One region of the Serratia sp. Res13-Sevr-LER1-36-b genome, then DNA from elsewhere that is predicted to be linked to it. Evidence: predicted binding sites of a transcription regulator. Region 1 holds the regulator's gene; the other holds the start of a gene.
What was found. The regulator LexA, encoded in region 1, represses DNA repair genes until DNA is damaged. The targets are predictions, from matches to a motif close to TNCTGTATGTACATACAGNA.
Positions count from the first base shown of each region.

Region 2: mutH (DNA mismatch repair endonuclease MutH) is a predicted target of LexA. The motif match lies at 1,735-1,754, and genes of this name have one in related genera.

Region 1 covers NZ_JADACK010000019.1:157,440-161,866, reverse strand. The annotation lists gene plsB (glycerol-3-phosphate 1-O-acyltransferase PlsB) at 1-1,070, opposite strand, end outside; gene IMQ33_RS14055 (diacylglycerol kinase) at 1,393-1,761, shown strand; gene lexA (transcriptional repressor LexA) at 1,885-2,493, shown strand; gene dinF (MATE family efflux transporter DinF) at 2,605-3,945, shown strand; gene IMQ33_RS14040 (CsbD family protein) at 4,252-4,427, shown strand, end outside.
Region 2 covers NZ_JADACK010000044.1:94,218-98,644, reverse strand. The annotation lists gene IMQ33_RS24290 (NADP(H)-dependent aldo-keto reductase) at 1-442, opposite strand, end outside; gene IMQ33_RS24285 (YgdI/YgdR family lipoprotein) at 677-895, opposite strand; gene mutH (DNA mismatch repair endonuclease MutH) at 1,022-1,702, opposite strand; gene rppH (RNA pyrophosphohydrolase) at 2,399-2,926, shown strand; gene ptsP (phosphoenolpyruvate--protein phosphotransferase) at 2,939-4,427, shown strand, end outside.

The DNA.
Region 1 (4,427 bases):
CCCTTGAAAGTGCGGCGGATAAAGAACGCGCCCAGGCGGCGGAATATCGGCCCGGCAGGCCAGAAGTTCAGGTTAATACCCGCTGCGATATGCGGTGGCACCAGCCCTTGATGGTAGAGCACATAGGACAACAGCAGATAGTCCATATGGCTGCGGTGACACGGCACATAGACGATCTCGTGGCCATCCTGCGCCAACTGACGCACACGCTCGGCGTTGGTGACGTTGATACCCTGATACAGCCGGTTCCAGGTCCAGCTCAATACGCGGTCGGACAGGCGCACCGTTTCATAGGAGAAATCGGCGGCAATCTCTTCCATCAGCGCAATTGCGTTCTGCTGGGCCTTTTCGTGGGAGATCTTTTTGCTGCGCGCTTCGTCTTCGATCGCTTTTTCAATCGCCTTGGAGGACAGCAGCTTTTTGAACAGATCCTGACGGGCAGGCAGGCTTGGCCCAACGGCGGCAAGGCGCTGACGAGCGAAGTGCATGCGGGCGACACGGGCCAGTTTTTGCGCGATGGTCTTATCGGTGCCGTGCTCGGTCGCCATCCGGCGTAGGGACACGGTGTTGGAGAAACGGACAAAGCTGTCGCGCCCCAGCCACAGTACGGCGAAGAACTTCTGTACGCCGTTCAGCAGGCGCAGGTGCGGCGTGCCGTGGCCTTCGCGCCCTGGGGAGCGGCCAAACATCACCGAAACCGGCAACATCTGAATATCGAGATCCGGGTTGCTGCGGTGCAGATCCAGATAATCGTGGAACAGTTTTACCGATTCTTCTTTGGGGGTGTAATAGCGGAATACGCGTGGGCCATCGTGGATAAACACGTAGCTTGGCAGCACGGTGCCATCGATTTCCAACGGGTTAAGGGGATCGGGCAGATCTTGCGCCAGACACTGGGTGCGCAAGGTGAGTAAATCCGCCTTGGAATTATAAGGTAAAACATACAAAATCGGTCGTGAGGGATCCAACCCTAACTCCGTGACCGGATCTGAAGGGATAACCTTACTTCTTACCAACATTTTTAGTGGTAAGTTCAATATCTTATAATAGATTTTACGCCAACCTGACATGACAACGTGAAGCCTCTTGTTAGCAATTCGCCGCAAGCATACCAGAAACCGGGTAGCAGATCTGTGGCGTTGGGAAATCCACGGCCGTTCACGGCAATGGAAGTACATAGTTGAATTATACCTGATGGATATCAAATTGGCCGCTCTAGCGCATTCATGCGCTCGCGGCATTGGTATGACATAGCTAGGTGATTAAGGTATTCCAACCTTGCTGTATACTGCGCTGCGATAAAAATGTGATTGGACTGGCAAATCTGTCTGGAACGTTGCAGCTGCAACACGACGGGTACATGATCCATCTTGGAGAAAGGCGTTCTTAACTATGGCAAATCAAGCAACTGGCCTGACGCGTATCATTAAAGCTGCGGGCTATTCCTATAAAGGTTTAACCGCTGCCTGGCAGAACGAAGCCGCATTCCGCCAGGAACTGGTGGCGACGGTAGTCGCTATCATTGTGGCGGTTTGGCTGGACGTGGGGGCGATAGCGCGCATCTTGTTGATCGGCTCGGTGCTGCTGGTGATGATTGTCGAAATCCTCAACAGCGCGATTGAGGCCGTTGTCGATCGCGTGGGTACGGAATATCACGAGCTTTCCGGGCGGGCCAAAGATATGGGCTCGGCGGCGGTATCGCTGGCAATCATTCTGGCGCTGTTCGTTTGGGTTTCGGTACTTTGGCAGCATTTGGCGTGAAAACCGGCAGGCATCGTTGCGATCCCGCTCGCTACCTGCTGATTTTTATTTATTCTTCGGTTCCCAATCCAGACTTAGCTGTATATACTCACAGCAAGACTGTATAAACAAACAGGGGGCGGAATGAAAGCACTAACTACCAGACAGCAAGAGGTCTACGACCTGATTCGCGATCATATTTCGCAAACGGGCATGCCACCGACGCGTGCCGAGATCGCAATGCGCCTGGGGTTCCGCTCACCAAATGCTGCAGAAGAGCACTTGAAGGCGCTGGCTCGCAAAGGCGTTATCGAGATCATCTCCGGTGCATCACGCGGTATCCGCTTGCTGATGGAAGATGAAGAGGGGTTACCTCTGGTGGGCCGTGTGGCTGCCGGTGAACCTCTGTTGGCTCAGCAGCACATTGAAGGGCACTATAAGGTGGATCCTTCACTGTTCAAGCCTAATGCCGATTTCCTGCTGCGCGTTAGCGGCATGTCGATGCGAGATATCGGCATCCTGGATGGCGATCTGCTGGCAGTGCATAAGACTCAAGACGTACGCAACGGCCAGGTTGTCGTCGCCCGTATTGAAGACGAGGTCACGGTCAAGCGCCTGAAGAAACACGGTAACGTCGTCGAACTGCTGCCAGAAAACAGTGAATTCCAACCGATCGTGGTCGATCTGCGCCAGCAGAACTTCACCATCGAAGGCCTGGCGGTGGGTGTGATCCGCAACGGTGACTGGATCTAACCGCTTTACCTCGTATTACAGCCCTTTAAAACGGCAAACTTCGCCCCATCTCTGGGGCGATGTCATTTCTAAGCTACGCTAAAATCCATGCTTTTACGGGAACATATCGCCATGCGCCTGCTTTCTGCCTTCACCAGCAACACCGACAAAGCTCTGTGGCGTCTGGCGTTGCCGATGATCTTCTCCAATATTACCGTGCCCTTGCTTGGCCTGGTGGATACCGCCGTTATCGGCCATCTCGATAGCCCTAGCTACCTTGGCGGGGTCGCGGTGGGGTCAATGGCCACCAGCTTCCTGTTTATGTTGTTGCTGTTCCTGCGTATGAGCACCACCGGGCTGACTGCGCAGGCGCTGGGGGCGCAAGATCCCTACCGGCTGGCTCGCGCCTTTATGCAGCCGTTATTGTTGGCGCTGGTGGCCGGGCTGGCGATTGTGCTGTTGCGAGCCCCATTGATCACCTTGGCGCTGAACATTGTGGGGGGCGATCGGGAAGTATTGGTACAGGCCAGGCTATTTTTGGAGATCCGCTGGCTGAGCGCTCCGGCGGCGTTGGCCAATATGGTGCTGCTCGGCTGGTTGCTGGGAGTTCAGTACGTGCGGGCGCCGGTGATCTTGCTGATCGTCGGTAACCTGCTGAACATCGTGCTGGATATCTGGCTGGTGATGGGGTTGGGTTGGAACGTGCAGGGGGCCGCGGCTGCCACGGTGATTGCGGAGTACTCCACGCTGCTGCTAGGTTTGTGGTTAGCATGGCGGGTACTACGCATGCGGGGGATTTCGCTGGCGATGCTGCGTACCGCCTGGCGTGGGGATCTGCGCCGCCTGCTGGCACTTAACCGCGACATTATGCTGCGCTCGTTATTACTGCAACTGTGTTTCGCCTCGTTAACCATTCTGGGAGCCCGCATGGGCGGAGAAGTGGTGGCGGTGAATGCGGTGCTGATGAATTTACTGACCTTTACCGCCTACGCGCTGGATGGTTTTGCCTACGCGGTGGAAGCCCATTCCGGCCACGCCTATGGTGCGCGGGACGGGCGGCAACTGCATAACGTATGGCGTGCAGCCTGTCGGCAGGCTTGCCTGGTTGCCTGTGGTTTTGCCGTTATTTATCTGTTTGCCGGGCAGCAGATCGTGGCGGGCTTAACCTCGCTGCCGGAATTGCGTGCGCTGGCAAATCATTATCTGCCTTGGCAAGTAGTGCTGCCCCTGGTGGGGGTTTGGTGCTACCTGCTGGATGGCATGTTTATCGGCGCCACCCGTGGAGCAGAAATGCGTAACAGCATGGCGGTAGCCGCAGTGGGCTACGGGCTGACGTTGTTCACCCTGCCGGTATTAGGCAACCACGGTTTATGGCTGGCTCTGGCGGTATTCCTGGCACTGCGCGGGGCTGCTTTGGGCTGGGTTTGGCACCGTCATAGCGTGCAAGGCACCTGGTTTTCATCCCCTAACTAGCGATACATAGGCCAGACTAGTTGATGATTCTGGATGGGTATTCACATTTAGTTACATGTGTCGGGGGCTGTTATGCTTCGCTTGCTTACTGTTTTAATGGCGTTTTTTGCTATTAAGACTTTTCCTAACCCTATTTCATGCTGCTTTTCGAGCGCTTTTCGTGATGGGTGACTATAGTTAATCACGTGGCTGGCGAATTAAGCCCGCGCTTAATTGGCAACGGACGCATTAGATAACCTTAAATTTGACTCAGTTAAGTCCAGCCAGATTTATCTAAAACTGACAACCAAGAGTAACGGAGAGATTATGAACAAAGATCAAGCCGACGGTAACTGGAAGCAGTTTAAAGGTAAAGTGAAGGAAAAATGGGGCAAGCTGACCGATGACGATATCACCGTGATCGAAGGGAAACGCGAACAGCTGGTCGGTAAAATCCAGGAACGCTATGGCTACCAGAAAGAGGCAGCCGAAAAAGAAGTCAA
Region 2 (4,427 bases), on a different contig from region 1:
ACTGATAGTTGAGCTTGCCGAAACAGTTGGTGGTGCGCTGTGGCCAGTGTAGCTGGTACAGATCCAGATAATCGGTATTTAACCGTTTCAGGCTGGCGTCCAGGGCGGCGCGGATATTTTTGCGATCCAATGCCTGCTGTGGGCGAATGCCCGCGTCATTACCCCGGATCGGCCCGGAGACCTTGCTTGCCAGCACGATTTTATCGCGGTTGCCGCGCGCTTTGATCCAACTGCCGATGTACTGCTCTGTCAGCCCTTGGGTTTCCGGGCGCGGCGGCACTGGATACATCTCTGCGGTATCAATCAGATTGATGCCAGCGGCTAATGCATAATCCAGCTGTGCGTGGGCATCGGCTTCGCTGTTTTGTTCGCCAAAGGTCATGGTGCCCAGTCCCAGCACGCTCACTTCTAAAGAACTGTGGGGAATACGGTGGTATTGCATTAACGGCCTTCCTTCAATGTTAGCGCTTACGGGCGTGATGCCCGGTAAAACAGAAGCCAGAGATCCAACGGCGTAACACGCCTTACTTGACTATAACCAAGCGTGGCAGATGGTGGAAGAGGATTATACCCGCCGTCTTTCAAGCTGCAGCTTGAAATCCATAGGGTAATTAACTGACGGGCTAAACCCCTGATTGATAATCCGTCAGGGGTCAGGATGATACGGGGGCTGGGATTAACGCTCGATAACCTGCGAGACCTGATCGCCGTTAATCTGGCGCTGGTTGCCTTGCTCGTCCTGATAGCTGATCAGGCCGGTATCTTTATCGATTTTAGGCTTACCCTGCGTGAGGATCATATTGCCGTCTTTGGTGGCCATCACATAGTCGCTGGAACAGCCTGCTAATCCGGCGACCATCATCAGGGCGGAAATAGCCATTACCCACTTTTTCATGCCGAACACCTTATATACATGGAATAATTGTCTTAATAGAGTAGCAAACTCTGCCAAAGATGGCTTTCGGACGTATCCCATCTGTGTAAGGAGAAATGACAGTGAAATCAGAGGGCGGAGGGCTAATCAAAGCGTAAAGTGCCTGGCGAGCAGCGCCCGGGTGAAGTTTTTCTTCAGATAGAAACCGCGCGGCAAGGTAAGGATCGGTTGGCCTTGTTCGCCGGTGGCTTCGGTCAGTGCCTTGTTGTTGGCCGCTTTTGGCCGCAGCTGTAGCACTTCGCCATGGCGGGCGGTGATCCGCTCAACCTGGCCGAGCACGATAAGATCCATCAGCTCTTCCCAATCCCGGCGCAGCATCTCGGTTTCTTCCTGATTGGGCTGCCACAGCAGCGGGGAACCTACGCGGCGTTGTGCCAACGGGATTTGTCGTTCGCCCTCCACCGGGATCCACAGCACCCGTGCCAGCTTGTGGCGTACGTGGCTTCTTTCCCAAGTGACGCCGCTATTGCCTGTCAGTGGGGCTACGCAGACGAAAGTGGTTTCCAGTGGGTTACCGGCGGCGTCGACCGGAATGGTTTTCAACTCGATGCCCAGCTCTGGGAAATCCTGTTCAGGCTTACTGCCCGCCATGGCCCCCAGATATAGCTCCAGCAGCATGCCGACCCAACCTTTATCCCGCTTGAGATCTTTGGGAATACTGACCTGCGCACGGGCGGCCAGTTCGCCAAGGTTAAAGCCAGCCAGCGCCTGGGCACGGGCTAATAATTGCTGCTCGTTTTCTGGCGGCAGCGGGGATAAACACGCCATAAATCAGACCTATGCATTATGGTTAAAAAACGTACCGAATTTACTCACAGCCTTAAAAGGGAAAAGCAGGCTGGGGAAAACAACAATAGTAGCATGATTTTGCATGACTTTTTGGTTACCCAACCGCGGTAGAAAAATTTCATTGCGGGGTTGTGCACCTGTAGCCACCGACAATAAACAGGATCTTACACCTATTTATCCACAGATTTCTGGGATAACCCAACTTTTTGCCGATCACTGGTTTGATTTACAGCCTTGACGCGGGGCATTTTTTACGAATTTGGCGGTTTTATAGGTCACTGGGTATAATAATCTGTGGATAAAATCCGCATTGGTGGATCTTTCGCCAGAGAAAGATCCAAAGCGTGCATAGATCACATTTTTACCCTGTTCATAACTGTGTTTAAGTGTTTATTTCATTGTATTTAAAGGAATAATAAAAAGTTAAAAATACGGCGGATTTTAAGTTCAATCGAGTTTTCCCGGCTTATCCCTAGAGTTCTTCACACACCTATCCACAGAAAAAGTGAATAAAACCGCCCTCGAACCTCGTTACATGTTTATAACTTTGCCATTATCTGTGAGTTATCCCAATGTTATCCGAGCGACGGTGCTGCAAAGCAGTGGTTTACCGCCTGTGGCTTGTGTGAAACAATCAGGTTATCAATACGAATTTATGCTTATCGAGGTAGTCCGGTGATCGATGATGATGGCTACCGCCCGAATGTTGGTATCGTAATCTGTAATCGTCAGGGGCAGGTCCTATGGGCCCGCCGTTACGGTCAGCACTCCTGGCAGTTTCCCCAAGGGGGAATAAACCCTGGCGAAACGCCTGAGCAGGCGATGTACCGTGAGCTGTTCGAAGAAGTGGGGCTGAGTAAAAAGGATGTGCGTATCCTGGCCTCAACCCGCAACTGGTTGCGCTATAAATTGCCAAAACGTTTGGTGCGTTGGGACACAAAGCCGGTTTGTATCGGCCAAAAGCAGAAATGGTTTCTGCTGCAGTTAATGTGCAATGACGCGGATATCAACATGCAGCGCAGCAGTACGCCGGAGTTTGACGGCTGGCGTTGGGTGAGCTTCTGGTATCCGGTGCGCCAGGTGGTGTCGTTTAAACGCGACGTGTACCGCCGGGTTATGAAAGAGTTTGCCGCAACCGTCATGCCAATGCAGGAACTGGCAGCGCAACGGCAGCCTCCTGCTTATCGCCGAAAGAGAGGTTAAGTCAAACCGACTATGCTCACGCGCTTGCGAGAAATTGTTGAGAAAGTGGCCGCGGCGGCCAGTCTGACAGATGCGCTGGATCTTTTGGTCAATGAAACCTGTCTGGCGATGGACACCGAAGTCTGCTCCATCTATCTGGCAGACAACGACCGCCGCTGTTATTACCTGATGGCGACGCGCGGGTTGAAAAAGCCCCGTGGGCGTACTATCGCCCTGGCCTTTGACGAAGGCATCGTCGGCCTTGTTGGGCGGCGGGCAGAGCCGATCAACCTGGCGGATGCCCAAAGCCATCCCAGCTTCAAATATATTCCGCAGGTCAAAGAGGATCGTTTCCGATCCTTCCTTGGCGTGCCGATCATTCATCGCCGCCAGCTGCTTGGCGTGTTGGTGGTGCAGCAACGTGAACTGCGCCAGTTTGACGAAAGCGAAGAATCCTTCATGGTTACCCTGGCCACCCAAATGGCCGGGATCCTCTCGTTATCACAGCTAAACGCCATTTTTGGCCAGTATCGCCAGACCCGCATTCGGGCGCTGGCTGCGGCTCCTGGTGTGGCAGTGGCGGAGGGGTGGTTAGATAGCAGCCAGCCTTCACTCGATCAGGTGTATAAAGCCTCCACGCTGGATACCGTCAGCGAGCGCGAACGCCTGACACAGGCGTTGGAAGAGGCTGGGGCAGAGTTCCGCCGCTTCAGTAAGCGTTTTAGCGCCAGCTCGCAAAAAGAGAGCGCGGCGATCTTCGATCTCTATTCCCACCTGCTCAACGATGCTCGCCTCAAACGTGAACTGTACGCGGAGATTGATGCCGGTTCGGTGGCCGAATGGGCGGTAAAACAGGTGATTGAAGCGTTCGCAGCCCAGTTTGCGACCTTGCAAGATACCTATATGCGCGAGCGTGCCAGCGATCTGCGCGCGCTTGGCCAACGCCTGCTATTCCACCTCGACGATACCACCCAAGGGGCCAGCCAATGGCCAGCCCGTTTTGTGCTGGTCGCCGATGAGCTGACGGCGACCTTGTTGGCCGAAGTGCCACAGGATCGCCTGGCTGGCGTGGTCGTGCGGGACGGTGCTGCCAACTCCCATGCCGCGATCCTGGTGCGGGCCATGGGCGTGCCAACGGTGATGGGGGCTGACATCCAGCCTGCGCTGTTGGCCCAGCGAATGCTGATTGTTGATGGCTATCGCGGCGAGCTGCTGGTCGATCCGGAACCGGTGCTGGTGAAGGAATATCAACGTCTGATCAGCGAAGAGCAGGAGCTCAGCAAGCTGGCAGAAGACGACGTTGAACAGCCCGCAGAGCTGAAAAGCGGTGAGCGGATCCAGGTGATGCTGAACGCTGGTCTTAGCCCGGAACATGAACAACTGCTGGGCGCGCGCGTGGACGGTGTTGGCCTGTACCGCACTGAGATCCCGTTCATGCTGCAAAGCGGCTTCCCGTCGGAAGAGGAGCAGGTGGCGCAATATCAGGGCATGCTGCAACTTTTCTATCCGCATAAGCCGGTAA